Regions from separate parts of the Kitasatospora sp. NPDC094015 genome, predicted to be linked through region 1. Evidence: riboswitches for the same ligand, from Rfam matches in the RefSeq annotation. Region 1 holds a riboswitch; the other holds the start of a gene.

Region 1 (15,222 bases):
GAAGGTCGCGGACAGCAGCTCCTTGCGCAGCCGTTCGGTGTCCACGGCGGCGGCGCGGTCGGTCAGCAGCAGGACGTCGACCCCGGTGGCCCGGCCGCCGTTCTCGGTGATCAGCACCTGGGCCCGGGACACGCCCGCCGTCCGCTCCGCGGCCGCGAGCACCTCGGCCACGTGCAGCCCGAGGCCCCGCACCTGCACCACGCTGTCGCGCCGGCCCAGCACCTGCATCGCCCGGCCCGGCCGGCCGCACGGGCAGGCCACCAGCCGGCCGGCGTCGCCGGTGCGGTAGCGCAGCACGGGGTTGAGCATCCGCGGGTCGAGGGCGGTGAAGTCCAGCAGTTCGTCCTCGCCGACGTGCACCAGCTGCTGCGGCAGCGGGTGGAAGGTGTCGGCCGCGCAGTCGGGGGTGTTGGTGCCGACCACCCAGGTCTCGGTGCTGCCGAACATCCCCCAGCGGCGGGCCCGCGGGGCGACCACGGCCATGTCCTCGGCCAGCTGCGGCTGCCAGGCCTCGCCCAGCCAGAGCACCTTGCGCAGCGCCGGCAGCGTCCGGCCGGCGGCCCGCGCCTCGGCGAACCACATCCGCAGCACGCTCGGGGTGCCGCCGATCGCCGTCACCTCGCGGTCGGCGAAGAACGCCAGCCAGTCGGCGCACTCGTCCCGGGCGACCGAGCCGAGCGCGAGGACCCGGCAGCCCGCGAGGTCGGCCAGCGCGGCGACCAGGAAGTGCGCGCCCCACATCCGGCCGGCGCCCCAGGCGTTGACGAAGACGTCGTCGCGGTCCAACGGCTGCCAGTGCGCGTGCACGCCGTCCATGTAGAAGCCGGTCGGCGCGTAGCCCAGCTTGGGGGCGCCGGTGCTGCCGCCGCTCTGGAACAGCCAGGTGGCGCCGTGCTCCGCCCTGGGCTCCAGGTGGGCCAGGGCCACGTTGAGGTCGTCCTTCCTCAGCGGCGGCAGCGCGGCCAGCTCCGCCAGGGTGCTCGGCGCGCTGTGGCCGGCGTAGCGCGGGGCGAGCTCCGGTACGGTCCGCAGCAGCTCCAGCGACCGCCGGGCGGCGGACAGTTGGGGCTCGGCGGCCTCCGGGGGGAGGGAGAATCGGGTCATCTCGCGACCCCCGTCGTCCCGCCGGTGACCGGCAGGCCGGCCCGGCCGTCGGCCAGCCACTTGGCGTGGGCGTCGCGGTAGGCGACGAAGCGGGCCCGGGTGATGTCGCGCTGGAGCAGGCGCTGCGGGTCGTCGTAGTCCGGGGCGATCACCCCGTCCGGTTCGAGTTCGGAGAACCAGAACCGCTCGCCGTCGAAGAGGAAGTCCACGCAGAAGAACGGGATCGGGAACCGCTCGGCGAAGTACGCGGTGGCGGCGGCGAGTTCGGCCGGCACCGGCGGGAACTCCATCAGGCCGCCGCGGCTGGCGTTGGCCACCGGGGAGCCCGGCAGCGGGGTGCGCTTCATCAGGGCGTACGGCTTGCCGTCGACCACGTAGACCCGGTAGTCGATGGTGCCGTCCCCCAGGTACGGCTGGACGACCAGGGTGGTGTCGCCGCCCTGCGCCAGGCTGGCCAGGCCGCGGATCTCCTCGGCGTTGCGGGCCAGGTTGATCCCGCCGCCGCCGCACCAGCCGGCCGGCTTGACCACCGCCGGGTAGGTGAGGTTGCCGAGGGCCACCTCGTACAGGTGCTTGCCGATGTCGCGTCCGGTGCCGATCCGGATCGAGGGGATCACCGGGACCGGGGAGTCGTGCAGGTGGAGCAGGGTGGCCATCTTGTCGTTGCCGATGAGCGAGACCTGCGGCGGGAACGGCAGGTAGAAGCCGCTCTGTTCGAGCACCGCGTACAGCGCGAACTGGTTGAAGATGTCCATCGACTGGTACGGCAGCGAGTAGAGCGCGGTCACGAACAGCGTGTCCTGCGGGGTGACCGGCTCGTCGTCCACGTACACCCGGGGGCGGCCGGGCACGGTGGCGTCCACCGTCACCGCGTCGGGCGCGTGCCTGGTCCAGGTCATCCCCAGGCTCTCGGCGACCTCCGCGTAGAGGTTCCAGAAGAAGTCCTGCCACATCGCGGTCGCCCGGCTCGACTCCCGGTCGGGGAAGATCCAGCACATCCGGCGCAGCGGGCCGGCCTGCGATTCCGTGGGGTCGGTGGGTTCGCGCGTCATGGGTATGCTCATCGTGATCCTCACAGGGAAGCGGTCGAAGGCCGGTCGGCACGCGTGGTGCCCCGGCCGCAAGACTCCGCGGCGGCCGCCCGGTCCGGGCGGCGCGGCGGTCACCCGCCGTACGGATCCGCCGGCCCGGCGAACCGGAGCGCGGCGCGCCGGTGGCCGGGGCCACGGGTGCGCCCGGCCCCGGGACGGGACCGGCTCGTCGGCTCGCTGTCAGGACTCATCCGGTCTCGGCTCTCCACCATGGCTCGGGTGCGTGGCCGGACGGCAGGCCGGCTGTGTCGCACCGGCACGCTCCGGACGGGGCCAACTCTCGCAACGGCACCGGGCCGTGTCAATGCTCCGGAATTCGCATGATGATTCATCAGATCGCCGTGCACGGAACCGAATCGGAGCACCGGGCCGCGGTGGGGGCCGCCGCCCCCGGACGGCCCGGGGAGCGCGGGCGGGTGCGAGGGGGCGCCGGAAATGGCGCGGCCGACGGACCTGCTCCGGCATCCGCCCGGCGGCGTTCCTGCGTACCGGATCGATGAATCGGAAGGGCGGAATTCCGTCGGCGGGACGGGCCGTTCCGCGTTCGGACGAGCCGGGCACCCGGGGCCGGACACCGGCTCGGTGGCACCGGCTCCCGGCCTGGTCGGGACGGAGCGGGCCGGGCCTCGCGGCGGCGCACCGCGGACAGATCACCGCCGACCTGGCGAGGTGGCGTGTACCCGACGAAACAATGCCGTCGCCGGGGCGATCCGAACCGATCCGGGCCGACGCCCGGATGCCGGGCCCGGCGACCACCCGGGTGTACCGGACGCACATGGCGCGCGGGCGCACCGAATTCCCCGCCGTAGGCGAGGGCGGGGAATTCGGAACGGTTCGGGAATGCGCATGCCCGGGGCCGTCCGGGCGCCGGCTGGAATGCCCCCGGACGGCCCGGACGGCCCTATTCGGCGGCGGCCGTCCTCGGCACGGGAACGCCCTGGGCGGGCGTCGTGGCGCCCGTGGTCCCCGCGGCGCGCGGGGGCTCCCCGGCGGGCCCGGCGAAGCGCACCGGCGCCTCGAAGTTGGCCCGGCGGGCGGCCCGGCGGAAGACGGTGAGCACCGCCGGGCCGACCAGCAGCACGCACAGGCCGGTGGTGACGGCACGTCCGGTGTCCCAGCCGAGCGAGGTGGTCAGGTCGAACAGCAGGTAGCGGTGCCACTGCTCGGTGAAGGGCAGGCCGGGCAGGTAGGCGATCGAGCTGTTCGGGTCGATCGAGAACGGCCAGAACGAGAGGTTGAGCAGGAAACCGAAGAGGTACCCGGACACCGCGCCGTACCCGGCGAGCATCACCACCTCGGCCCGCCCGCGCAGCCGCGGCAGCAGTCCGGCGAGGAGGCCCACGAAGGCGCAGCCGAACATCTGGTACGGCATCCAGGGGCCGACCCCGCCGGTGATGATCGCGGAGGCGAACAGCGAGGTGCAGCCCAGGGTGAACCCGAAGCCGGGACCGAACACCCGCCCGGCCAGCACCAGGATGAAGAAAACGGTCTCCACCCCAGCCGTGCCGGCGCCGAGCGGGCGCAGGCCCGCGTTGACGGCGGAGAGCACCCCGAGCATGGCCAGCGCCTTGGCGTCGATGCCGCCGGCCGAGATCTCGGCGATCACCACGGCAAGCACCAGCACCAGCAGCGCCCCGAAGATCAGCGGCGGGGCGTAGTTGGAGCCGAACCTCCCCGGCGCCACCACGAACGGCCAGGTGAACGCGGTCAGGCCGATGAAGGCGGCGAGCGCCACCATCAGCCGGGCCCGCAGCGGGATCCGGACGGCGACCCGGGCGGCGCTCACCGGGCCGCCTCCACGGTCGCGAGCGCCCGTCCCACCTGGCCGACCGTCAGGTACGGCAGCGGGGCGAGGATCTTGGCGGTCTGCGGGGCGAAGGTCGGCGAGGCGACGATCACCTCGGCGGTCGGCCCGTCGGCGACCACCTCCCCCTCGGCCATCACCACCACCCGGTCGGCCGCCGCGGCGGCGAACTCCACGTCGTGGGTGCAGACGACCACCGTGCGGCCCTCGGCGGCCAGCTGGTCGACGATCGCGATCAGGGCCTCCTTCCCGGGGTAGTCCAGTCCGCGGGTGGGCTCGTCCAGCAGCACCACCTGCGGGGCGGCGGCCAGCTGGATCGCCAGCACCAGGGCGAGCTTCTGCCCCTCGGAGAGGTCCCGGGGGTGGCTGTCGCCGGCGATGCCGGGGGCGAGCCGGTCCAGCACCTCCCGGGCCGTGCGACGGGCGCCCGCCTTCTCCTGCGGGCCCGCGTCCAGGTCGGCCTGGGCCAGCTCCTCGGCGACCGACTCCAGGTACAGCAGGTCGGTCGGGGTCTGCGGGACCAGGCCGACCAGCCGGCGGGCCTCGGCCGCGGGCACCCGCTTCGGGTCGGTCGCCGCCCGGCCGTCCGCCCACGCGACCTTGACGGTGCCGCCCTGCCGCGGGCCCGAACCCTGCAGCGCCCAGAGCAGCGAGGACTTGCCGGAGCCGTTGCGCCCCATCAGCGCGGTGACCTGGCCGGCCCGCAGCTCGAGGTCCACCTCCCGGACGGCGACCACCTGGCCGTGGCGGACCACGACCCGCTGCGCGGACAGCACCGGCGCGCCGTCCGGCTGCTCGCGGCGCGGCGGCGGGACGGGGTGCCCGGCCAGCCGCTCGCGCAGCGGGGCGGCGGCCCGGCGGGCGTCGCGGACCGAGAGCGGGAGCGGGCGCCATCCGGCCAGCCGGCCGAGGTCGACCACGGGCGGGGCGATCGCGGTGTCGGCGAAGATCTCGGCGGGCGGCCCGTACCGGACCGTGCCGTCGCCGGGCAGGTGGGCGACCCGGTCGGCGTACTGGACGACCCGCTCCAGCCGGTGCTCGGCGAGCAGCACGGTGACGCCGAGGTCGTGCACCAGGCGGGTGACGGCCGCCAGCACCTCCTCGGCCGCGGTCGGGTCGAGCGCGGAGGTGGGCTCGTCCAGGACCAGGATCCTGGGGTGCGCGGTGAGCACCGAGCCGATCGCCACCCGCTGCTGCTGGCCGCCGGAGAGCTCGTGCAGGGCGCGGTGGCGCAGGTCGGCGAGGCCGAGCAGGTCGAGGGTCTCCTCCACCCGCTTGCGCATCACCTCCGGCGGGACGGCCAACTGCTCCATCGCGTAGGCGAGTTCCTCCTCCACCGTGTCGGTGACGAAGCCGGCCAGCGGATCCTGGCCCACCACGCCCACCACGTCGGCCAGTTCGCGCGGCGGGTGGTCGGCGGTGTCGCGCCCGTCGACCGTCACCCGGCCGTGCAGGGTGCCACCGGTGAAGTGCGGCACCAGGCCGTTGACCGCGCCCAGCAGGGTGGACTTGCCGGCGCCGGTCCGACCGACCACCAGGCAGAGTTCACCCTCGGGGATGTGGAGGTCGACGTCGCGCAGCACGGGGGCGTCGTCGCCGTCGTACACCACGCTGACCTGGTCGAAGCGGATCACTCGGTCACCTCGGTGCGGGGGCTGGTGCTGGTTCTCTTGCCGGTGCCGGTGCTCTTGCTTGCGCCGGTGGCTGTGCGGGCGGCCCCGGCGGGCGCCGGGGCGCGGCCGGGCGGTGGGGAGATCACCCCGGCGGCGCCGGCCAGCAGCACGGCCAGCACCGGCACGACCGGCAGGGCCGGCCAACTCAGCGGGTAGAGGGACGGGTTGAGGTCGGTCGCGGAGTACCCCACGCTGACCGAGAGCAGTACCGCCACGGCCACCCCGCAGCCCGCCACCCCCCACTCGGCGGCCCGCCACGGGTCCGGCCGATAGGTGGTGCGCCGCACCCGGCGCCCGCCGAGCGCCAGCCCACCGGCGCACAGCGCCGAGCCGGCCACCAGCGCGGGCAGGCCGAGCGCGGCCGGCGCGGTGCCGTCGAGCAGCCCGTACACGCCGGCGCACAGGCCGCCCATGCCGAGCAGCATCAGCGCGCCGGTGGCCCGGCGGGAGCCGCGGGTGGCGGCGCCGGAACGGCCGTAGCCGCGCGAATCCATCGCGGCGGCCAGGTGCAGCGAGCGCTCCAGCGCGTCCTCCAGGACCGGGACGACGATGCTGCGCAGCGCCCGGATGCCCTTGCTCCGGCCCGCCCGCAGCCGCCGGGCCCGCACCACCCGCTGGACGCTCTGCACCAGTTGCGGCGCGACGCTGACGGAGACCGTGACGGCGACGCCGAGTTCGTACAGCGCGCCGGGCAGCACCCGCAGGGCGCGCTTGGGGTTGGCGAGGGTGTTGGCCGCGCCGATGCAGCACAGCAGGCAGGCCAGCCGCAGGCCGTCGGTGGCCGCCGACAGGGTGGCCTCCAGCGAGACCGGCCCGCCGATCCGGATCCCCGCGTACCAGGCCGGGGTCGGGATGTGCGGCAGCGAGAAGATCAGGTGGTCGTGCGGGGTGATGCCGGTCGCGAAAACGCACCGGAAGGCCACCCGGATCGCCACCACGGTCAGCGCGAGCCACAGGTAGTACTTGAAGCCGCGGGCCCACGGCGCCTCGGTGCGGCGGGTGGTCACCACGTGGCCGAGCACCGCCAGCACCAGGAACAGCAGCAGCGGATTGGTGGTCCGGCTGGCCGCGGTGGCCAGGGCCAGCGCCCAGATCCACCAGGCGAACGGGTGCAGGTCGCGCGGCACCCGCCGGCCGCCCCGGCGCGCCCCGGGGGCGGCCGGGGTGTACGTGTCGAGCCTGGTCACCGGATCACTCGGCCTGTCGGCGGCGACGCACGGCGGCGACCGCGGTGGCGGCGCCGAGGGCCACCACGATGGCGGCGCCGACCACGACGGGCACGACGGAGCCGGTCGACTGCGGCGCGTCGGCGGCCGGGGCCGCGTCCACCACCTTCGTCCCGCCGCCCGGTGCGGCCGACGGGTCGGTCGGGGACGGCGCGGCGGAAGGGTCTGCGGAGGGGGCGGCGGACGGCGAGCCGGTGGCCTCGGGTGACGCGGGGGCGCTCCCGTTCGCGGTGGGGTCGGTCGGGGTGGTACCGCCCGCGGAGGTGCCCGGCTGGGGGGCGGTGCCGGCGGCCGGCGGCTTGGCGCCGCCGTTCGTGCCGGCGGCGGTACCGCCGCTGGTGCTGCCGTTGGTGGTGCCTCCGTTGGCACCGCCGGAGCCGCCGCCCGGGGGCGGGGGCGTGGTGGGCGGCTTGGGCGGGGTGCTCTGGCCGGAGCCGCCGCCGGGCGCCGTGTTGTGCGCGCGGACGGTGTCGGGCGAGAAGGTCGGCTTGCCCTCGGTGCCCTCGATGTTGGTACCGCCGAAGATCCACAGGTCGACGCTGCCGGGCTTGGGCTGGTAGCTCATCGCGCCGAGCTGGCTGTAGGACCAGGTGTTCTGGCCCGGATCGGCGTGCCAGTACGACCAGTACGACGTGGCCGGCGGGGTCAGCACGCACTTCTCCTGATCGGGCGTCGGGTACTGCTTGCCGCCCTGGTACCCGCTGTAGCCGATCCGGCAGATGAACGCCGGACCGTCGTGCCCGGTGCCGGTGGTCTTCCAACCGCCCTGGTTGAGCAGGGCGTACCCGGTGGTGGGCGTGGTGCCGCAGGAGCGCAGCAGCGGGCCGCCCCAGTGGCCGAGGTCGACGGCCAGCACGACGCCGGAGGTGGTGGTGCACTGCTCGATCGGCAGCGGGGCAGCCGCCGCCGTACCGATGCCGCCGAGGGCCGACACCAGGGTCACCCCGGCGGCGGCGAGCCCGCGGGCCAGGCGGCCCGCGGGGCCCGGTCGGCGCGGGCGGCGGCTCACCGGTGCCGCCCGGCGGCGGACGCCGTCCGGCGGCGGGTGGCGATCAGGACCCCACCACCGGCCGCGGTCAGCAGCAGCGCGGGGATCACCAGGCCGAGCGCGTCGGTACCGGTCCAGGCCAGGCCGTCCGCCGTCTCGCCGGCCGAGTCGCCGGTACCGCTCAGGGTGCGGGTGTCGGACGGCTCGGGGGCCGCGCCCGTCCCGGGGCCGGTGCCCTGGCCGGCGGTCGCGGAGGAGGAGGCCGGGGCCGGCGAGGCGGAGCCCGTACCGCTGCCGCTCGGGCTCACGGAGGCCGAGGCAGAGGCGGAGGCCGACGCGGACGGCGACGGCGAGGCGGAGGTGGACGGGGACGACGAAGCGGACGCGGACGGGGATCCGGTCGGGTCCGGCGTGCCGGTGCCGAGGTCGCGCCGCAGCGTCCCGAACGAGACACCGGTGACCCCGCCGAGCGCCTGGGTGGAGGCGCGGACGTCGGAACCCTGCTGACCGCTGGACGCGACGTTGAAGCCGCCATCGGCGTTCTGCTGGCCGGCCAGGAACTCGACCGCCTTGGCGATCTGCCCGGCGTAGGTGCTCGACCGCAGGGACATGCCCTGGATCGCCAGCGCGGCCGAGTTGACCGAGTCGCCGGCCGCACCGGGGAAGCCGCCGTCGGCCACCTGCTGGGCGGCGAGCCAGGCGAGGCCCTTGTCGACCGCCGCGGCCGCCTCGTCGCCGGGGACGAGCGAGAGGGCCATCACGGCCATCGCGGTGCTGTCCACGTCGGAGTCGCCGGCGGCCGGGATGAGGCTCGGCCAGGAACCGTTCGCCGTCTGAAGGCTCTTCAGGAAGGCGATCGGCGCGGCGGCGTGCTCGGCGTCGCCCGCGCGCAGCTGCGCCATCACCCCGAGGGACTGCGAGAACACCGAGGTCGCCCAGAGGTAGTTCCCCGCCTCCGCGCAGCCGTTGTCGAGGTCGGCGTGCGCGCAGACGGCCTGGGCCAGCGCCGCGATCAGGTCGTGGCCGCCGAAGGCGTGCGGGTCGCGGCCGACCACCTCGGCGAGCAGCGCCTCCTTGCCGATCGAGCCGCCGCCGGCGTACTCGGTGCCGACGCCGGTCCAGTCGTTGACCGTACGGTCGTTGGCGTCCTTGCCCTGCTGGTCGAGGAAGTCGACGATCTTGCGCAGGGCGGCGTCGTCCGTGCCGGCGGCGGCGAGCGCGAAGGCGCCGTCGATGGTGAGGCCGAAGTCGGCGAAGGTCGGGAAGGCCTCGTAGTAGTGACCGTCGATCAGGTTGGCCGGGGCGGTCAGGTAGCTGCTGCCCTTGGCCAGGTCGGGGGTGCGGCTCGGCTGCGGGGTGGTGCCGCCGAGGTCACGGGTGACGCTGACCGGATCGGTGCCGGTGAGGGCGAGGATCGCCTGCTCGGTGGCGGCCGGGTCCGAGTCGGTGGTCCACCGGTCCGGCCCGAAGCCGCCGTCCTTGTTCTGCCGGGCCGCCAGCCAGGCCTTGGCCGCCGCCTGCTCGGTGGCCCGGCCCGCGGCCTTCAGGCCCTGGGCCGCACCGGCGGTGCCGGCGGTGTCGCCGCCCGAGGCGCCGATGTACGGCAGGTACGAGCCGTCGGCCTGCTGGCTCGCGGCGAGCTGGTCGGCCGCGTTCTGCGCGGTCGGGTCGGCGCTGCCGGCCTTGCGCAGGGCCAGGACGGTGAGCGCGGTGGTGGACGGGTCCGACTCGCAGTTCTCGCCGGGCACGATCATCGCGCCGGCGATCCCGCCGTCGGCGCACCGCAGCGCCTCGAAGCGGGCGAGGGTGGCGGCGGGCGGGGTGACCTCGCCGCGCAGCAGGGCGATCACGCCAAGGGCCTGGACCCAGGGCGAGGCGGCGCCGAGGAAGTCGCCGGCGGCGGTGCACTTCCCGTCCTCCCCGGCAGCGGTGCACACGTGGTCGGTGAGCGCGGCGAGCAGGTCGCGGCCGCCGAACGCGCGCGGGTTGCGGCCGGTGCTCTCGGCGACCAGCCCGAGCAGCGCGGCCGCCCGGGCGTCCGGCTTGCCGGCCGGTCCGTCGGGGAGCAGGAAGGCGTCGGTGTGCGCCTCCAGGAAGGCGACGACCTTGCGCAGGGCCGGGTCCTGGGTGCCGGCCGCGGCGAGCGCGATCGCGGTCAGCGAGGTCCGGGGCAGGTCGGGGCCCTCGAAGGCCCAGTTCTCCATGTGGTCGCCGTCGACCAGCCGGCCGGCCAGCCAGGCCGCCGCGGCGGCGGGGTCACCGGTGGCGGGCGGCGCGACGGTCGGGCTCGTGGAGGCCGACGCCGACGCGGAGGTCGACGCGGAGGCGGAGGTGGAGGTGGACGGTGAGGGGCTGGCCGGGTTCTTCGCCCGGACCGAGTCCGGGGTGAACGCGGGCGCGCCGCTGCTGCCGCCGACGTCGGTGCCGCCGTACACCCAGGCCTCGACCTCGCCCGGCTTCGGCTTCTGCGTGCCGGCGCCGAACTGGCTGTAGGACCAGGTGTCCTGGCCTGGCTCGGCGATCCAGTACGACCAGTACGCCGTCGCCTGCGGGGTGTTGACGCAGGGCTCCTCGGCGGCGGTCGGGTACTGGGTTCCGTTGCCGAAGGTGCTGCTGCCGAGGCGGCAGATGAAGGCGGGGCCGTCGTGCTCGGTGCCGGTGGTGGTGAACCCGGCGTTGTGCAGCAGGTTCATCCCGGTGGTGGGGTGGGCGTCGCAGCCGCGGACCACGCTGCCGCCCCAGTGGCCGAAGTCGACGGCGACCACGGCGCCGGTGGTGGCGGTGCACTCCTCGATCGGGTCGGCGGCGGCCCTGCTGGGGTGGCCGAGCAGCACCGTGCCGCCCGCGCTGACCGCGATGGCACTGGCGAGCAGCACGGACGCCAGCGTGCGCCCTCTGCTGCCCGGACTCGTACGACTGCTGCTGACCCTCACCGGCGACTCCCTGGTCGGTCGAGGCGGAGCACGACGGCGCAGCCGACCGGGCATCAGGGGAGGGCGCCCGGGTCAGACCGCGCCGTAGTCCGCGACGACGCACGTGTTGCTGACTTGCTCCTCGGCGCAGGCATTCCGGCTCACCCGCCACGAGTTGCGGGTCCACGGTTGCGGGTCAGCGCCGGACTTGGACCGGCTTCCCCTGACTGCCAAGGGTGAAAACCGGTTCATCAGACCACGCGGCGCAGCGGGGCGTCAACGAGGCGTCATGTCGCCTTCGACACCTCGTGAGCGGGCCCGACCTGCGATAGCGTCCCGGGTGGCCGAGTGGGGGAACCTGGTGCGAATCCAGGGCTGACGCGCAGCGGTGTGGGGCGGATCGACGCTCCGAGCCCGAATGCCCACCCGGCGCGCACCACGAGCGAAAGCCAGCCCACGCGACCCGGGCGGCGGCCCCCGGCGGCGCGCGGCCCTCGATCGGACCGCCCGCGCGGGACCGGTCGGCGCCCACCACCCAAGGAGCCCGACCGTGCCCCTCCGCCACTCCTCCGCCACCGTCGTCGCGCTGGCGGCCGGCGCCCTGCTGCTGTCCGCCGTGCCCGCCGGCGCCACCGCCTCCCCCGCGCAGATCGCCACCTCCAAGAGCACCGGCGTGACCTACCTGAAGTCGCTGCAGGCCGCCGACGGCAGCTACGTCACCGGAGGCGGCCTCTCGAACGAGTGGGCGTTCAGCGCGCTGGCCGCGGCCGGCACCGCCGCGGTCGACGTCGCCCCCGGCGGCGACACCAGCAAGAACGCCCGTACCGTGTACCGCAACCAGCTCGCCGCCACCACCTGGCCGAGCGCCTCCCCCGTGGTCACCGACTACGAGCGCGCCACCCTCAACGCCTACGCCGCCGGCATCGACCCGGCCCGGGTCGGCCCCGGCCGCAACCTGATCGCCGACCTCGCCGCGTACTGGCAGACCGCCGAGCCCGGCTACTACGGCCCGTCCGCCAACTTCAACGGCACCGTCTTCGGCTTGCTCGCCCTCGGCGGGGCCCGTACCCAGGGCGGCACCCAGCGCGTCCCGCAGGCACTGATCGACGCCACCGTGACGGCCGTCCGGGCCAACCAGCACAACGACGGCGGCTGGAACTACGGCAAGGCCGCCGGGAACCCGACCGCGCTCGCCCAGGGCAGCGACATCGACATGACCGGCGCCGCGATGGCCTCGCTGTGCAGCAGCGGCGTCCCCGGCACCGACGCCGCGATCGTCGCCGCCAAGAACTTCCTCAAGGGCAAGCTGATCTCCTCCGGCGCCTTCAACTCCATGTTCGGCGCCAACACCGACTCCAACGGCTGGGCGGTCTCCGGGCTGAACGCCTGCGGGATCAACCCGCAGGGCGCCGACTTCACCAGCGGCAGCGGCAGGACGCCGATCGACTTCCTGATCGCCCAGCAGTTCAAGCCCGCCGGTGGCTTCAAGTACCTGCCCACCGACACCTCCCCCTCCCCCTACGCCTCGGTCGACGGGCTGCGCGCCGTCACGGGCGCCGGCTTCACCGCCGCCCCGCCCGCCCCCACCACCGCCGGTGCGCCCACCTGGGTCGCCACCACCGCCTTCACGGCGGGCACCGCGACCCGGGTCGCCCTGGTCGTCGACAACGGCACCGGCACCGCCGGGCTGAAGGTCTGCGCCGTCACCCTCACCCCGACCGGTGGCACCACCACGCTGGGCGCCGTCCTCGACGCCGCCGCCACCGCGACCCCGAGCGGCTGCGTCACCTCGGTCACCCCGTCCACCGGCGGCGGCACCGTCACGGCGCTCAACGGCACCGCCAACAGCGGCGGTTCCACCTGGAAGGCGAGCCTGGACAACGCCGCCGCCACCGCCGCGACCCGGGCCACCGTGGTCAACGTCGGCGACACCGTCTCGCTGCGCTACGGCAGCTGACCGAGCGGCAGCAGGTCGGTGCGGCAGCACTCCGGCCGGGACCGCGCATGGTCGGGCACCGGACCCCGGGCCCGGCGCGCGCGGTCCGCCTCCGCTCCGGCGCGCACCGCGGCGTGCACGGCGCGGGCGACCCGCGCACCCCAGGGCGAGCGCGGACCGCCGAACGGTTCCGCGTCCTCGCCCGGGCGGGCCTGCCGGACGGCGACGCAGACCGCGTCCGACGGCGTCCCCGAGCAGTCGTAGCCGGCGTCCAGCAGCGCCTGCACCTTCGCCTCGGTGGCGGTGGCCAGCAGGTTCACCAGGCCGGCGTCGGACAACGCGGCGGGTACGGCGACCAGGATGTTCACGGTGCCCGGGACGAAGGCGGGCCGCTGCGGGGGCGCCTTCGTCGGCTCGCTCCCGGGTTCCGGCGCGGCGGCCCAGGCGGGCACCCCGACGCCGGCGGTCACCACGGCGGCGGCGCCGCCGTCGCACGCCCAGGTCATCCGGTCCACCTCGGCGGCGGTCATCAGGCCCGCCCCCGGCCCGGCCAGCCCCTGCGCGGCGGCCAGCTCGGCCAGGTGGCGATCCGGATCCATCCGGCCGTACCCGGCCCTGACCTGCGCGTTGACCACCCACTCCCGGTCGCCCAGCCCACCGCCGAGCACCGCACTGCTGACCATCCGCCAGCCCGGACCGGCCCGCCACACCAGCAGGTGCCGGCAGGCCCCGTCCTCGGGGCGGCACGCCCGCTCGATCAGCACGCGGCCCGCCGCATCAGTTCCACGAAACGCTCCACCTTCGACTCGGACCGCCCAGGGATCGGGCCCACCCGACCCTACCGAGCGCCGGGCCGACGGCGGATCATGCCCACAAGGGGCGGCGCTGTTCCGCCCCTGCATCGCACCGAGGGGGACAATATTCCGATGAACAGGTTCCGATGGATCGCAGGCTGCTACGTGACAACCTGACGCCCCCTTCCACAGGCGGCACACCCCCAGGGGCGCGAGGAACTGCACGAACCGGAAGCCCACCCCGCCGCACCCGAACCCCGACGACCACCCCCACCCCACCCCCAGGGGCGCGGGGAACTGCGCGAACCGGGAGACACCGGCCCGCAGCCGAACGCTGACGGTCAACTCCACCCCACCAGGGGCGCGGGGAACTGCGCGAACCGGGAAACACCCCGCCGTACCTCCCGGACCGCGCAGTTCCCCGCGCCCCTGAAGTGCCGCTCGTCGGGGCACCCCCGGAGGACCGCTCATCGGGGCACGCAACCGCGCCCCCGGCGGACCACTCGTCGGGGCCACACGCGACAGCGACGCCGCACGGCCGGAGGCCCGTTCACCCCCGGCCGTCCGCCCGGTGTCAGGGGGCCGTGATGCCCGGCTGGGTGCCGGCGCCGAAGGCCCAGCCCTCGACGTCGCCGGGGGCCGGGTTGTAGCTGCCGGCGCCGAGGCTGCTGTAGGACCAGGCGCCGCCGTGCTGGGCGTGCCAGTACGACCAGTAGGCGCTGCCGGTCGGGTTGGTGCAGGTGGTCGGCAGCGAGTTGATCTTGCAGACGAAACCGGGGAAGCGCGGGTGGAAGGCCCAGGAGAAGCCGGCGCCGGTGAGCGCGGCCAGGCCGGTGGCCGGGTCGCCCGGGGCGCAGCCGGTCTGGATGCCGCCGCCGACGGCGGTGAAGTCGACCACCACGGTGACGCCGGTGGTGCCGGTGCAGGCGGCGGCGTGCGCCTGCGGGGCCTGGGCGGCGGAGAAGCCGAGCAGGCCGGCGGTGAGCGCGGCCGCGGCGGCGATCGAGCCGAAGGTCCGGCGGGCCGGGCGGGCGGGGGCGAGGGTGTCGGTCATCGGGGAGCTCCTTGCGGGTTCAGGATGTTCAGCGGGTGGTCGCTGCGCAGGCGAGCACGGGCGCGGCGGGCCGGGCGCCGTGCGCGGAGAGAGCGGCCAGCGGGGTGCCGGCCAGGCCCAGGACGGCCTGGGCGGTGGCGCGGGCGCCGTTGCCGGTGTTGAAGCCGGTGGCGTCGTAGGCGATCGCGCCGCGGACGGCCGGGTCGGTGGCGCAGCCCTGCTGGAACTTGACCAGCCGGCTCCAGCCCTTGAGGCCCGCGCCGAGCCGCCCGGAGGAGAGCAGCGCCTCGGTGGCCAGGCCGGTGCTGTTGGCGTTGGAGCCGGTGGCGCGGGCGGCCGCGAAGCCGCCGTCGGCGTTCTGGTGGGCGGTCAGCCAGCCGAGGCCGGCGGCGGCCTTGGCCGGGCGTCCGGTGGCGGTGAGCGCCTGGACGGCGAGTGCGGTGGCGTCCGGGTCGCCGGTGCAGGTGGGCTGGCCGAAGGAGATCGGGAAGCCGCCGTCGGCGCACTGGGCGGAGACCAGGAAGTCGACCGCGGCGGCCGGGGCGCCGGCGTGGGTGCGCTGGAGCGCGATGAGGGCGAGCGACTGGCCGAAGGCGTTGCTGTAGTCGCCCCACTGCGAGCGGTCGGAGAACCGGCCGTT
Region 2 (15,222 bases), on a different contig from region 1:
CCGAGCTGCTCGCCCTCGACCCGGTCCGCAACTGCTCCGCCAGCCGCTGGCGGGCCGACTGCGGCCGGCTGCGGCCGGACGGCTGGAACGACACCGGCCACCTGGACCGGCCGGGCGCCTGAACGCGCCCCGACCCGCCCGCGACCCCGCCCCGCCCCGGCGCCGCCCGCTCAGCGGCCGGCGCCCTGCCCCACGCCGCCGAAGGCCCGCCGGTACGCCTGCGGCGTGGTGCCCAGCCAGCGCCCGAAGTGGTGCCGCAGGGTGGCCGCGTTGCCGAACCCGCAGCGCGCCGCGACCGCGTCCACCGGCTCGCCGGTCCCCTCCAGCAGGCGCTGGGCCAGCAGCACCCGCTGACCGGTCAGCCAGCGGTGCGGGGTGGTCCCGGTCTCCTGCTGGAAGCGGCGGGCGAAGGTGCGCGGCGACATGTGGGCCCGGGCGGCCAGCTGGTCCACCGTGAGGTCCAGGTCGAGGTGGTGGCGCAGCCACTCCAGCAGGCCGCCCAGCGACTCGCCGTCCTCGGCCGGCAGCGGCCGGGCGACGAACTGGGCCTGGCCGCCGTCCCGGTGCGGGGCGACCACCATCCGGCGGGCGATCCCGCGGGCCACCTCGGGCCCCTGGACCTTGCGGACCAGGTGCAGGCAGGCGTCGATGCCGGACGCGGTGCCGGCGGCGGTGATCACCGGGTCCTCGTCCACGTAGAGCACGTCCGGCTCGACCGTGGTGAGCGGGAAGCGCGCGGCGAGCCGCTCGGAGTGCCGCCAGTGGGTGGTGCAGCGCCGCCCGTCCAGCAGCCCGGCGGCGCCCAGCAGGAAGGTTCCGTTGCAGATCGACAGCACCCGGGCGCCCCGCTCCACGGCCGCCCGCAGCGCCTCGATCAGCGGGGCGGGGAACTCGTCCCGGATGCCGGTCGCGGCGGCGATCACCAGGTCGGCCTCCGCGATCCGCTCCACGCCGTGCGGCACGTCGACGCTGAAGCCGGCGTGCGTGCGCAGCGGGCCGGGGCGGGCCGAGGCGAGCGCGAAGTCGTAGACCGGCAGGCCGTCGTCACTGCGGTCCAGGCCGAAGATCTCGCAGGCGACCCCCAGTTCGAACGGGTGGATCTCCTCCAGCACCACGGTGACCACGTTCTTCAGCATGGCTCCAGGATGACGGTGGCAGGTTTTCGAGGCAAGTGGGCATTTCTGCCACTCGTGGCCCGGCCGGGGCCCGGCGAAGGTGGAGACATGACCTCCTCATCCCTGCTCGGCGTGCTCGCACTGGCCGGTGCGGTCGGCGGCTTCGGCCTGCTCGGCCTGCTGGTCGGGCGCGACCTGGACCGCACCGGCCGGCACGGCCGGGACAACTGGCACCGCCCCGGCGGCCGTCCGGCCGACCCCGACCTCCCGGACCGGCTGCACGGCACCTCGCCCCGCGCCCTGGCCGGGCCCCTGACCGGCTCCGGGCGCCCCGCCCGGCCCGGCACCCTGCCCGCTGCCCCCGGGCCGGCCACCGGCAGACTGGGGGCATGGACGCCGCCACCGATCTCGTCATCCGTCCCGCCCGCGAGGAGGACCTCGCCCCCGCCGGAGCGCTCTGCGTCGAGGTCTACGTCGGCGAGGGCCACAGCAAGCCCGACGGCCCGTACGCCGAGCTCCTCGGGGACGCCCGGCGGCGGTCCGAGGAGGCCGAACTGCTCGTCGCCCTCGACCCGGCCGGCGGACCGGGAGCCGTGCTCGGCTGCGTGACCTTCGCCGCGGGCGGCAACCCGTGGGCGGACATCGCCGAGCCGCACGAGGGCGAGATCCGGATGCTGGCGGTCGCGCGGGCGGCCCGCGGCCGCGGCGCCGGCAGCGCGCTGGTGCGCGCCGCGATGGCCCGCAGCCGCGAGCTCGGGCTGACCGGGATGGCGTTCTCCACCCGCCCGCAGATGACCGCGGCGCACCGCGTCTACGAACGACTGGGCTTCCGGCGGACCCCGGAGCGGGACTGGGAGCCGGCGCCCGGGATCGACGTGATCGTCTACTCCATCACATTCTGAGGCCCGTCCGGCGGCCGACCCCGTGGCGCAACGCGATCGAGCGACCACGACACGCGGCACTACATCTGGTGGCGCATCCTGAGCCCGCCCACAACATGTATGCTCGCTCTCGCTGTCGACGCAGGGGAACCCGGTGGGAGTCCGGGACTGCCCCGCAACGGTGAGCGGGCTTCGCAACACCTTGACCCGCGAGTCCGAGACCTGCCGACGGTGTGCCACACGGCTTCCCCGCAGATGCCTTGCAGCACCGCAGTACTTGTCCGGGCCTCGCGGGTGGGCCGGGGTGGGACCACGCGCGCCTGGTGATTTCGGCGTGCCGCTCCGCCCTGTCCGAGACGGTCCGGCTGATCTCGTCCGCCGCCGCCACAGGAGAGAGTGCGCCTTGACCGTCGCTGCCTCAGTCGCCCTGCCGTCCCAGGGTTCAGCCTCCGTCGCCCAGACCGATCCCGGTGCCGCGCTGCTCCGGCTGCTCACCGACCGGAGCACCGACCTCCCCCAGGTGGACCCCGGCCACGTCGCCGCCGCCGCGCTGCGCGGCCGCCACGCCGGCTCCGACTTCGCGGAGCTGCGCGGGCTGGCCGTGGAGGCCGCCGCGTCGATGATCGCCGAGGACCCCCAGTACTCGAAGCTGGCCGCCCGCCTGCTCGCGCTGGAGATCTCGGACGAGGCGATCGGCCAGGGCGCCCTCTCGTTCTCCGCCTCGATCGCCGTCGGCCACGCCGAGGGCCTGATCGGCGACACCACCGCCGCGTTCGTGGCCAAGCACGCGGACGCCTTCGACGCGCTGATCGACCAGCGCGGCGACGACCGCTTCGAGTACTTCGGCCTGCGCACCGTGCAGTCCCGGTACCTGCTGCGCCACCCGATCACCCGCAAGGTGATCGAGACCCCGCAGCACTTCCTGCTCCGCGTGGCGGCCGGTCTGGCGGTCGGCGACAGCGAGCAGTCGGTGCGCGAGGTGGCCGAGCTGTACGCACTGATGAGCGCGCTCTCCTACCTGCCGTCCTCGCCGACCCTGTTCAACTCCGGCACCAAGCACCCGCAGATGTCCAGCTGCTACCTGCTGGACTCGCCGCTGGACAACCTGGACTCGATCTACTCGCGCTACGCGCAGATCGCCCGGCTGTCCAAGCACGCCGGCGGCATCGGCCTGTCCTACAGCCGGATCCGCTCGCGCGGCAGCCTGATCCGCGGCACCAACGGCCAGTCCAACGGCATCGTGCCGTTCCTGCGCACGCTGGACTCCTCGGTCGCCGCCGTCAACCAGGGCGGCCGGCGCAAGGGCGCGGCCTGCGTCTACCTGGAGACCTGGCACGCCGACATCGAGGAGTTCCTGGAGCTCCGCGACAACACCGGCGAAGAGGCCCGCCGCACCCACAACCTCAACCTGGCGCACTGGATCCCGGACGAGTTCATGCGCCGGGTCAACGCCGACGCCGACTGGTCGCTGTTCTCGCCGGCCGACGTGCCCGAGCTGGTCGACCTCTGGGGCGCCGAGTTCGACGAGGCGTACCTGAAGGCCGAGCAGGCCGGCAAGGCCGTCCGCACCATCCCCGCGCAGACCCTGTACGCCCGGATGATGCGCACCCTGGCGCAGACCGGCAACGGCTGGATGACCTTCAAGGACGCCTCCAACCGCGCCGCCAACCAGACCGCGCTGCCCGGCCGCACGGTGCACTCCTCGAACCTGTGCACCGAGATCCTGGAGGTCACCGACGACTCCGAGACCGCGGTCTGCAACCTGGGCTCGGTCAACCTGGGCTCGCACGTGGCGGACGGCGCCTCGGTCGAGGACCTGCTCGGCGCGATGGACTGGGACCGGCTGGACGCCACCGTGCGCACCGCCGTGACCTTCCTGGACCGGGTCATCGACATCAACTTCTACCCGACCCCCGAGGCCGGGAACTCCAACTCCCGCTGGCGGCCCGTGGGCCTGGGCGTGATGGGCCTGCAGGACGTCTTCTTCAAGCTCCGGATCGACTTCGACTCGGCCGAGGCCAAGCGGCTGTCCACGCTGATCTCCGAGCGCATCATGCTCACCGCCTACGAGCGCTCCAGCGAGCTGGCCGAGCAGTTCGGTCAGCACACCGCGTACGCGGAGACCCGCGCGGCGCGCGGCCAGCTGCACATCGACCACTTCGACGCCGCCCCGCAGTGGACCGAGCGCTGGGACGCGCTGCGCGCCCGGATCGCCACCACCGGCCTGCGCAACTCGCTGCTGCTGGCGATCGCGCCGACCGCGACCATCGCCTCGATCGCCGGCGTGTACGAGTGCATCGAGCCGCAGGTCTCCAACCTGTTCAAGCGCGAGACGCTGTCCGGCGAGTTCCTCCAGGTCAACCCGTACCTGGTGCGCGAGCTCAAGGAGCTCGGCGTCTGGGACCAGCAGACCCGGGACGCGCTGCGCGAGGCCAACGGCTCGGTGCAGGAGCTCAACTGGCTGCCGGCCGGCGTGCGTTCGCTCTACCGCACCGCGTGGGAGCTGCCGCAGCGCGCGCTGATCGACCTGGCCGCCGCACGGCAGCCGTACATCGACCAGAGCCAGTCGCTGAACCTGTTCATGGCCGCGCCGACCATCGGCAAGCTCAGCTCGATGTACGCCTACGCCTGGAAGGTCGGTCTGAAGACCACCTACTACCTGCGTTCGCGTCCGGCCACCCGGATCGCCCAGGCCGCGTCCGGCGCCGCCCGCACCGCCGCCCCCGTGCCGGTGCCCACCCCGACCCTGTCCCCGGAGGAGGAGGCGGCGCTCGCCTGCTCCCTGGAGAACCCCGAGTCCTGCGAGGCCTGCCAGTGAGCACCGCCCCCGTCGACCCGACCGCGAGCCGCGAGAAGATGCTGCTCGACCCGGGCTTCGAGCTGACCCTGCGTCCGATGCGCTACCCGTCGTTCTACGACCGGTACCGGGACGCGATCAAGAACACCTGGACCGTGGAGGAGGTGGACCTGCACTCCGACGTCGCCGACCTCGCCAAGCTGAGCGAGGGCGAGCGGCACATGATCGGCCGGCTGGTCGCCTTCTTCGCCACCGGTGACTCGATCGTCGCCAACAACGTGGTGCTGAGCCTCTACAAGCACATCAACTCGCCCGAGGCCCGGCTCTACCTGTCCCGGCAGCTGTTCGAGGAGGCCGTGCACGTCCAGTTCTACCTGACGCTGCTCGACACCTACCTGCCCGATCCCGAGGACCGGGCGGCGGCCTTCGCCGCGGTGGAGAACATCCCCTCCATCCACCAGAAGGCGCAGTTCTGCTTCACATACATGAACGCCGTCGACCACCTGGACTCGCTGCAGTCCAAGGACGACCGCCGTGCGTTCCTGCTCAACCTGATCTGCTTCGCCGCCTGCGTCGAGGGCCTGTTCTTCTACGGCGCCTTCGCGTACGTGTACTGGTTCCGCAGCCGCGGCCTGCTGCACGGCCTGGCCACCGGCACCAACTGGGTGTTCCGGGACGAGTCCATGCACATGGACTTCGCCTTCTCGGTGGTGGACACCGTGCGCGCGGAGGAGCCCGACCTCTTCGACGACCAGATGGCCAAGCAGGTCACCGAGATGCTGGAGGAGGCCGTCGAGGCCGAGCTCCAGTTCGCCCGCGACCTGTGCGGCGAGGGTCTGCCGGGCATGAACACCGAGTCGATGCGGGAGTACCTGCAGGCCGTCGCCGACCAGCGGCTGGCCCGGCTGGGGCTGCCGATCCGCTACGGGTCCAGCAACCCGTTCGGGTTCATGGAGCTGCAGAACGTGCAGGAGCTGACCAACTTCTTCGAGCGCCGGGTGTCGGCGTACCAGGTCGCGGTCGAGGGCTCGGTCGCCTTCGACGACGACTTCTAGGCCGCGCGCGCCGCGCACGGCCGACACGCCGAAGGGCCGGTACCGGGGTGACCCGGTACCGGCCCTTCGGGCTGCGGCGGCTCAGTCGTTGGGCACGGTGGCGTAGCGGGCGGTGCCCTCGGCCATCTGCTTCAGGGCGTCCTTGCGGTCGCGCTTGGAGAGCCGGTCGATGTACAGGTAGCCGTACAGGTGGTCGGTCTCGTGCTGGAGGCAGCGGGCGAAGAAGCCGGTGCCCTCGACCCGGATCGGGTTGCCGTCCTTGTCCTGGCCGGTGACCGCGGCGAAGTCCGGGCGGGCCAGGTCCATGTAGGCGGTCGGCACGGAGAGGCAGCCCTCCGGCGAGTCGTCCAGCGCCCGGCGGCCGGCCGGCAGCTCCTCGAGCACGGGGTTGATCACGTGGCCGATGTGGCGCACGCCCTCGTCGTCCGGGCAGTCGTAGACGAAGACCTTGAGGTCCACGCCGATCTGGTTGGCCGCCAGGCCGACGCCCTGGGCCGCCTCCATCGAGACGAACATGTCGTCGATCAGCGCGGCGAGTTCGGCGTCGAAGGAGGTGACGTCCTTGCACTCGCGGTGCAGGACGGGGTTGCCGACCACGGTGATCGGGCGGGCGGTGCCCTTGGAGAGGTCGGGCACCTCACCGATCACCTGCTGGGCCTCGGGCTCGGCGTGGTCGTGCTCGTGGTCGTGCTCGTGGTCGTGCTGGTCCGCCATGGTCGCTTCCGCTTTCGTGGATCTGCCGGATGTACCGCTCAAGGGTACGGCCCCACGGCGACCGCCGGTCCTTACTCCCCGCAGCCCGCGGCACTGCGCGGGGCACGGCGCCCGGCGACCGGGCGACCGGCGTTCAGCAGACCTCTTCCAGGTCCCGGTAGGCCCGGGTGGCGGGTGAGCCGGCCACCCAGCGCTCCAGCAGGATCCGCACCAGCGCCGAGGGGGCGGCGATCCCGCACTCCCGCTCCACCAGCCAGGCCAGCCCGGCGCTGCCCTGGCTGAGGTGGCTGAGGTGGCCGGGGTGGAACGCGTCGCCGTCGTCGTGCGGGTCGTGGTGCACGGTGCGGCCGTCGTCGATCGCCATCCGGCTCTCCGAGCAGGCCCGGCACAGCAGCCGCACCGAGGAGGTCCAGTCCTCGGCCGCGTAGCCGGCGTCGGACACCAGGCGCTCCAGCGCGTCCCGGTCGCCGGCGGTGGCGGCCTGGAGCAGCACCACGTGGGTGGGCACCGGGGAGGGCGCCCAGAGCTCGATCTCGTCGAAGACCGGGTACGCCACCGAGTCGGCGACCCGCTCGCCGTGCGGGGCGCCGTCGTGCAGCACCACCTCGCCCCAGCGGCGGCCGGAGGACGGCAGCGGGATGGAGAGCACCTCGATCCGGGCCGGGTCGAGCCGGCGCCCCCAGACCACCTCGGACTCGCCCTCCGGGGAGAGCCGTACCGGGGTGGTGCCCAGGTCCAGCTCGATGGTGCCGGCGGCGGCCGCCGGGCCGCCGGGCAGCTTCAGCCCGTACGCCTGCCAGGCCCGGCGGGCCAGCGGCCAGTCCTGCAGCGCGGTGGCGGTGATGCCGAGGTTCCACCAGTCCGGGGCGCCCTGGGCGCGGTCGAGCAGCGCGACGGCGCGCAGGCCGGCGGTGCGGGACTGCTCCCAGTCCCGGCGGAACTTGTGCAGCAGGGCCAGGTTGAACCAGGAGTCGGACAGCCACGGCTCCAGGTCCGCGGCCATCACCAGCAGGGCCCCGGCGTCCTCGTACCGGCCGTCGCCGATCAGCGTGAAGGCCCGGTCGGTCGTCTGCCGCCAGGTGGCAGACGGCCGGTGCCGTGCGCGGTGGAAGATCCTCACGTTCCGTCCCTGCCGTTTGTCGTCACCGGGTCGCCCCGCCTCGGGTGTTCCCGCCACGACCGCATCCAACCACGGCACCCGTGACGCGCGCTTGCCGCGCGGCCGTTCAGCACGGCCCGCCGGCGCCGCCCACCGGCCCGCCGCCCGCCCCGCCACCCACTCTGACCAGGGCGTCCAGCACCACCGGGTCGTACGCCCGGCCGCGCTCCAGCCGCAGGCGCTCCAGCACCTCCAGGCGCCCCGCCGCCTCCGGCACCCCGGCGCCGCGGGCCGCCGTGAGCAGGTCGTCGTGGGCGTTGGCGACCCGGATGATCCGGGCGGCGACCGGCAGCGAGCGGTCCGGGCGCCCGTCCGGCAGCCGTCCGGGGTCGGCCAGCCTGGCCACCTGCTGCCAGACCTGTCGGGGCACCCCGGTGCGGCGGATCACTTCGCTGCCCAGCCGGGCGATCCGCTGCTGCTCCTCGGTGGGCAGCAGGGCGGTGGCGCCGCCCGGCACCGGCTCGACCAGGGACAGCTGGCCGATGTCGTGCATCAGCGCCGCGTACTCCAGCAGGGCGAGGTCGCGGCTGCCGAGCCCGAGCTCGCGGCCGAGCGCGCAGGCGGTGTCGGCGACCCGGCGGGCGTGCCCCGGGGTGGTGTACCCGGCCACCTCGGTGGCCCGGGCCAGCGCCTCGATGGTCTGGCCGGTGGTCGCCCGGGCCGCGGCCGCCCGGCGGAAGGCGGCCCGGGCGAGCAGCAGCGGGGTGCAGAACAGCGGCAGCGCCCACAGCCCGACCTCGCCGGCCAGCAGGCTGAGCAGCATGCCGGTGGCCACGATCGCGGTGCCGATGCCGGCCAGCGACCGCAGTTCGTCCTCCAGCACCGTGCCGAACCGGCCGCCCGTCCTGGCGTGCTGCAGCACGGCGGCCAGCGCCGCGTCGCACAGCGCCGCCAGCGCGGCCAGCACGATCAGGAACGTCCCGTAGCGGGGCCCGGTCAGCGGTAGCCGGTCGATCGTCCCGCTGGTGTAGAGCGGCTGGAAGAGCACCGCCGCGAAGGAGGCCGTCAGCAGCCGCCGTACGGCCGCGTCGGCCCGGGCCGGCGGCACCCGCGGCCCCGACCGCGGCCGGCCCGCCCGCAGGGTGCGGCGCAGCAGCGCGCCGGCCAACGTGCCGAGCCCGACCACCGCGACCACCTGGAGCGCGCCGTGCGAGGTCGGCAGTCCGCGCAGCGGGCCGAGCAGCGCGTAGGCGAGGCCGGCGGCGGCGGCCACCGGGGCCTGCTCCCGGTCGCCCGGCAGCACGCCCCGGACGCACTCGCCGGCCGCGACCAGCCCGGCGAAGGCCAGCGCCACGGTCGGCTCGGCCAGGCCGTGCAGGAGGGTGTGCAGCAGGGCCGCCCCGAGCAGTCCGGCCGCGGCGCCGTACAGCACCGCGGGCGCCGTGCCGGTCATCGCGGGCGCCGTGCCGGTCACGGCGAGCCGCCGGAGGAGACCGGGGAGCGCCGGCCGGGCCCGCGCCGGGTGGGTTCGGGGACGCCGAGCGGGATGTCCGGCACCTCGCCGTCCCAGCCGCCGGGCGGCGGCGGTTCGACCTGCCAGTCGTGCTCGGCCAGGGCGCGGACCAGGGCCCGGACCATCACCGGGTCGAACTGGCTGCCGGCGCACCGGCCCAGCTCGGCCACCGCCTCGTCGACCGGGCGCCCGCGCCGGTAGGAGCGGGTGGAGGTCATCGAGTCGAAGGCGTCGGCGACCGAGATGATCCGGGCAAACTCCGGGATCCGGGCGCCGGACAGGCCGTCCGGGTAGCCGCGGCCGTCGAGGCGCTCGTGGTGGTGCAGGATGCCGTCCCGGGCCTCGCCGAGGAAGGCCAGCTCGCGGACCAGCTCGAAGCCGGCCACCGGGTGCACCTCGACCGCCCGGCGCTCCGCCTCGCTGAGCGGGCCGTTGCGCCGCAGCAGTTCGGTGGCGACCGCGAGCTTGCCGACGTCGTGCAGGGTGCCGGCGAAGTGCAGGGTGCGGATCCGCTCCTCGGCCATCCCGAGCTGGCGGGCGATCAGCACGGAGGCGCGGCCGACCCGCTCGCTGTGGCCGCGGGTGTAGGCGTCCTTGATCTCCACCGCCTGCACCAGGGCCTGCACGGTGGCGCGGTGGGCCGCGTGCTCGATCTGCGTCTGGGCGCAGACCCAGGCGCAGATCGACAGCGGCAGCAGCGCCAGCAGCACCGCGAGCGGCCCGTACGCGCCCTGCCAGAGCACCGCGACCATCAGCCCGCCGGCGCCGTGCAGCAGCGCGGACGGCAGGCAGGCGGCCAGCTCGCGGAGCGCTCCCACCGCGGAGCCGCAGCCGGCCAGCCACCGGAGGAAGCCCACCAGCACGCCGTTGACCAGGCAGAACACCAGCACGGCGGCGAAGGCGCCGAGGGCCGCGCCGGGGAACCGGGCGCCCGCCAGCAGCCGCGGGCCGTCGACCAGGTGGAAGGTGGCGGCCGCCGCGAAGGCGGCCACCGCCAGCTGCCCGGCGTTCCACAGCCGGCGCGGCCCGCGCGGCGCCGGCACCCGCCCGACCAGCGCGGCCGGCACCGCGACCAGGGCGGCGGCGGCCGGCGGGAGCATCAGCACGCCGGTGAACAGCACCGGCAGGAAGCTGCTGCCCGGGCCCCCGGCCGGCTCGGCCGGGTCCTGGTCGCGGCGGCGCAGGACGCGCCAGATCCGGGCGCAGGGGGTGGGCAGCCCTTGGGCGATCGACTCCAGGCACAGGTGCAGCACGGCGAGCGGGGCCAGCCGGCGGAGGTCGACCGGCCCGCCGACCCACGGGGCCGGTTCGGCGACCAGCAGGGGCAGCAGGCAGCAGAGGGCGGCGGCGGCCACGGCCGCGACGCAGCCGACCACCGCGGGCGGCAGGGCCACCCGGTCGCGTTCACTGGTGATTCCGGCCTCCCCACGCCGCGTTCCGCCCATCTGACGTGAGGGCCAGACAGGAGGATAGGGCGCGGCCGGAGGGCTCGGACGCACGATGCGGGATTGCCGCTGTCGCCACCAGCCCAGCTCACCCGAACGAGTGAAACAGCTGGCCGTGGCGCCCAGTTGACGTTCTTTCCCGAGCCCCACCTTAAGAGAAGCCCAAGCCTTGGCCGCGCTCTTGACCCCCGCATGTGGTCCAGTCCATTTTATGGAGCAGCCCGGTCCGCGCCCGGGGCCCCCAACCCGCGTACCGCGCCACCCGCCTCCCCGCCGCCGTGCGCGCGGGGCGGTCCCCCACACCCCCGCTCGGAGAGGTTCCCATGGAACGAAACCGGCTCCGCTCCCCCGCCCCCGGCCGGCACCGCAGCCGCCGGGGCACCCTCGCGGCCGTCGCCACCGCCGCGCTCGGCCTGGTCGCCGGAGGCGTCGTCGCGCTGTCGACCGGCACCGACGCGCTCGCCGCCACCGACGCGCTGGGCAGCAACTGGTACGCCTCGGCGCCGTACCTGATGCCCGAGGACAACAGCCCGCCGGACCCGGCCGCCGTGATGGACGCCACCGGGCAGAAGGCCTTCCAGCTGGCCTTCATCCTGGACGCCGGCGGCTGCCGGCCGGCCTGGGGCGGCACCTCCTCGATCGACACCGACACCACCATGCCCGCGGTGATCCAGAAGATCCGCGCCAAGGGCGGCGACGTCTCGGTCTCGGTCGGCGGCTACGGCGGCAACAAGCTCGGCCAGAGCTGCGGCACCCCGGAGGCGACCGCCGCCGGGTACCAGAAGGTGATCACCAAGTACCAGCTGAAGGCGATCGACTTCGACCTGGAGGAGCCCGAGTACGAGAACACCGCGGCGATCCACAACGAGATCGGCGCGGCGCGGATCCTCCAGCGCGACAACCCGGGCCTGTACGTGTCGATCACGACGGCCGGCACCAACGCGGGCACCGGCTGGTTCGGGACCCAGATGCTGAACGAGGCCAAGTCCCAGGGCTTCACCCCGAACAACTTCTCGATCATGCCGTTCGACGGCGGCTTCAACGGGGCGTCCGCGCAGACCGACGCGCTGGTGAAGTTCAACCAGATCCTGCAGACCACCTTCGGCTGGAACGAGGCCACCGCCTACGCCCACGAGGGCGTCTCGCTGATGAACGGCCGCACCGACGCCGCCGAGTACTTCCGGCAGGCGGACTTCCAGACCGTGCTCGACTTCGCCACCGCGCACAAGCTGGCCCGCTACACCTACTGGTCCGTCAACCGGGACCGCCAGTGCGCCGGCACGGTCGACCCCGGCCTGTCCGGTTCCTGCTCCAGCGTCGCCCAGAACGACTGGGACTTCACCAAGTTCACGGTCCGCTTCGCCGGCGCGACCCCGCCCACCACGCCGCCGACCAGCCCGCCGCCCGGCAGCCCGAGCCCCAGCCAGACCCCGCCGCAGGGCAACTGCACCCAGCCCGCCTGGAGCCCGACCACCACCTACACCAACGGCAACGCGGTCTCGTACCAGGGCCACAACTACCACGCCAAGTGGTGGACGCTGAACGAGGTCCCGACCGCCAGCGGCCAGTGGGGCGTCTGGGCCGACGACGGCCCCTGCTGACGATCCGCCACGAACGGCGACGACCGGCCGCGACCGCCGGACAACGCCGCGGGCCGGCCACGGGAGATCCCGGGCCGGCCCGTACGCGGATGTCCGCGGTTGTCCGCGGCGACGAGGGGCTGCGGCTGTTACTCGGCCGCGGCGGTCGCCGGGGCGCCGTGCCCGGGTGCCGGGCCGTCACCGCCCTGCGCGGCCGCGGCGGCCGCGGCCCGCTGGCCGGCCCGGATCGAGTCGATCCTGGCCAGCACCTTGGTCCGCAGGTCGACCGGCGTGTCGTCGCAGCCGCAGGACCGCTTGATCAGCGCCTTGATGGCCTGTTCGAGACCGTACTTCTCCAGGCAGGGGGAGCACTCCTCGAAGTGCACCCGCAGCTTGGCGCAGTCGCCCTCGGCCATCTCGTTGTCGAGGAATTCGTAGAGGTGGTCGAGCACCTCGCCACACTCGGTGTCGTGCGGATCGCCGCAGCTCATGAGCCCGCGCCCTTCGCTTCCTGCCCTGCTCCACTGCCCGCCGGGACCAGCCCGCGGTCACGGGCGTAGTCCTCCAGCATGCCGCGCAACTGGCGACGGCCCCGGTGCAGTCGGGACATCACCGTACCGATGGGTGTACCCATGATGTCCGCGATCTCCTTGTAGGCAAAGCCCTCGACGTCCGCGAGATACACCGCGATGCGGAATTCCTCCGGGATCGCCTGCAGGGCGTCCTTCACGTCGCTGTCCGGCAGGTGGTCGAGCGCCTGGGCCTCGGCCGAACGCAGACCGGTCGACATGTGCGACTCGGCCCGGGCCAGCTGCCAGTCCTCGATCTCCTCCGCCGCGGTCCGCTGGGGCTCGCGCTGCTTCTTGCGGTACGAGTTGATGAAGGTGTTGGTGAGGATCCGGTACAGCCACGCCTTGAGGTTGGTGCCCTCGCGGAACTGGTGGAAGGACGCGTACGCCTTGGCGAACGCCTCCTGCAGCAGGTCCTCCGCGTCGGCCGGGTTGCGGGTCATCCGCAGCGCCGCCGAGTACATCGGATCGAGGTACATCAGCGCGTCCCGCTCGAAGCGGTCGCGCCGTGCCTCCTCGCTCTCGTCCGCGGAGACCCGGAAGGTGTCCTCACCGATCGCCTCGGCCAGCTCGTCACCGGAGAGCGCCTCGCCGGCGGGCACGCCCTCAACCGGACCGCCCACCTCCGGTACGGACTCGTCATCGGTCGCGACGACCGGACCCACCTCCTCGGCACTGCGGGCCCGGCCCACGGTGGGCCGACCCGAGATGGAGGATATCGGGCTCACGAGCTTCTCGCCCGCGACAAGCCACTCCGACCAGTCGGGAACGAGCGCACCTGGCACCGCTCGCTCCTCCGGCCGCTCGGGGCACGCGATCGAACCCATGGGCTGGGCCACCTTCCACCGGGACTGTGCTGACGGTGGGGTCAACCATCGGACCCCGGCCCGCATTCCCGGCCACGGACGGTGACCGCGGCCACGTCCCGTCGACACTTCCCGTCCGGCTCGCCTTCGGTGTCCGGTCAGGGCCGCCCGCCGGGCCCGGTCAGCTCGGTGAGCCAGCCGCCGACGGCGTCGGTGATCAGGGCGAGGACCTCCGGCCGGCCGAGCGCCGCCCGCTTGGGCACCTTGAACCCGTGGCCCGCCTCCGGCACCTCCACCAGCCGGTGGCCCGCCGGCAGCGCCGGGAACTCGGCCGGGCCGCCGAAGGTGTCGGCGCCGCCCTGCACCACCAGCGTGGGCAGGCCGGTGTCCAGCAGTTCCTGCGCCCGGCTCTTCTCCGGCCGCCCCGGTGGGTGCAGCGGGAAGGCCAGCGCCAGCACCCCGGCCGCGCCGCTCGCCAGCCCGGTCCGGCAGGCCACCCGGGCGCCCGCGCTGCGGCCGCCGACGTACAGCGGCACGCCGTCCGCGGCGAGTTCGGGCAGCACCGGCAGCCAGAGCGCGTCCAGCGTCCGGGGCGGCGGGGCCAGCTTCTTGCCGGCCACCCGCCAGGGCTGCTCGACCAGGGCGACGGTGAAGCCGAGCGGCGGCAGCGCGGCGGCCAGCGCCTGGAGGTCCGCCGCCTCGATCCCGCCGCCGGCGCCGTGGCCGAGGGCGAGCCGGGCGCGCGGGCGGCCGGCCGCCTCGAACAGGGTGATCCGGGCGTCGCCGGCGGGGGTGGGGACCAGGGTCTGCACGCGGGGCTCCGGGGATCGGGATCGGTTGCGCGAGGGGCGCAGCGGGTCAGAAGAGCGTGGTGCGGTCCTCGTCGGTCGGCTCGCGGACCAGCTCGGGACCGTTGTTGCGGATGTTGCCCACGGCCGCGCCGACCGGGTGCACCCGCAGCGCGCCGGGGCCGGGCGCCACCAGCAGCGAGCGCAGCTCGTCCGGGTCGGTGCGGGCCGGGTCGAGCCAGGCGTCGAAGCCGCCCGGGTCGAGGAACAGCGGCATCCGCTCGTGGATCGGCGCCAGCAGCGGCTCCGCCTCGGTGGTGACGACGGTGCAGGTCACCCGCCAGGCGTCCGGGTGGTCGCCGGGCACCGTGCGGTCGCGCCAGAACTCGTACAGGCCGGCCAGCGCGAGGACACCGCCGTCGGCCCGGGAGACGAAGTACGGCTGCTTGCCCGCCCGGCCCTTGGCCCCGGGTATGGACTGCCACTCGTAGTACCCGTCGACCGGGACCAGGCAGCGGCGGGCGGCGAAGGCCTGGCGGTAGGCCGGCTTCTCGTGCACGGTGTCGGCCCGGGCGTTGATCATCTTGACCGCGGTGTCCGGGGACACGGCCCAGGCCGGCACCAACCCCCAGCGCAGCACCCGCAGCTGGCGCACCGGCGGCCCGCCGCCGCCCCGGGGGGTGCGCTCCAGCACCACGAAGGCCGGATCGGTGGGGGCCACGTTCCAGCTCGGGGCGAGCGTCTCGGCCGGGTCCCACTGCCCCACCCCGAAGATCTCGACCAGGTCCTCCGGCTTGGTGGAGGAGGCGAATCGACCGCACATGGGGATCACTCTGCCACGCCCGCCGGCCCGCCACGGC

The links. Region 1 has a riboswitch for cobalamin ahead of ABT014_RS27225 (prenyltransferase/squalene oxidase repeat-containing protein). Riboswitches for the same ligand answer to the same signal wherever they lie in the genome.
Region 2: linked by a shared signal. The riboswitch ahead of ABT014_RS08515 (ribonucleoside-diphosphate reductase subunit alpha) and the one ahead of ABT014_RS27225 (prenyltransferase/squalene oxidase repeat-containing protein) in region 1 are both predicted to bind cobalamin.

Annotation. Positions count from the first base shown of each region.
Region 1 covers NZ_JBEOUL010000028.1:80,006-95,227, reverse strand. The annotation lists gene ABT014_RS27255 (AMP-binding protein) at 1-1,104, opposite strand, end outside; gene ABT014_RS27250 (ATP-grasp domain-containing protein) at 1,101-2,156, opposite strand; gene ABT014_RS27245 (ECF transporter S component) at 3,097-3,933, opposite strand; gene ABT014_RS27240 (ABC transporter ATP-binding protein) at 3,978-5,633, opposite strand; gene ABT014_RS27235 (CbiQ family ECF transporter T component) at 5,630-6,859, opposite strand; gene ABT014_RS27230 (hypothetical protein) at 6,864-7,907, opposite strand; gene ABT014_RS27225 (prenyltransferase/squalene oxidase repeat-containing protein) at 7,904-10,762, opposite strand; cobalamin riboswitch at 10,928-11,074, opposite strand; cobalamin riboswitch at 11,120-11,242, shown strand; gene ABT014_RS27220 (prenyltransferase/squalene oxidase repeat-containing protein) at 11,349-12,755, shown strand; gene ABT014_RS27215 (adenosylcobinamide amidohydrolase) at 12,743-13,498, opposite strand; gene ABT014_RS27210 (SCO2322-related protein) at 14,103-14,582, opposite strand; gene ABT014_RS27205 (peptidase) at 14,611-15,222, opposite strand, start outside.
Region 2 covers NZ_JBEOUL010000005.1:105,458-120,679, reverse strand. The annotation lists gene ABT014_RS08535 (histidine phosphatase family protein) at 1-122, shown strand, start outside; gene ABT014_RS08530 (helix-turn-helix domain-containing protein) at 171-1,136, opposite strand; gene ABT014_RS08525 (hypothetical protein) at 1,233-1,397, opposite strand; gene ABT014_RS08520 (GNAT family N-acetyltransferase) at 1,505-2,017, shown strand; cobalamin riboswitch at 2,111-2,240, shown strand; gene ABT014_RS08515 (ribonucleoside-diphosphate reductase subunit alpha) at 2,400-4,814, shown strand; gene ABT014_RS08510 (ribonucleotide-diphosphate reductase subunit beta) at 4,853-5,848, shown strand; gene def (peptide deformylase) at 5,930-6,562, opposite strand; gene ABT014_RS08500 (tetratricopeptide repeat protein) at 6,696-7,682, opposite strand; gene ABT014_RS08495 (HD-GYP domain-containing protein) at 7,789-9,114, opposite strand; gene ABT014_RS08490 (HD-GYP domain-containing protein) at 9,132-10,568, opposite strand; gene ABT014_RS08485 (carbohydrate-binding protein) at 10,943-12,220, shown strand; gene rsrA (mycothiol system anti-sigma-R factor) at 12,349-12,690, opposite strand; gene ABT014_RS08475 (sigma-70 family RNA polymerase sigma factor) at 12,687-13,370, opposite strand; gene ABT014_RS08470 (alpha/beta hydrolase family protein) at 13,733-14,386, opposite strand; gene ABT014_RS08465 (SOS response-associated peptidase) at 14,433-15,185, opposite strand.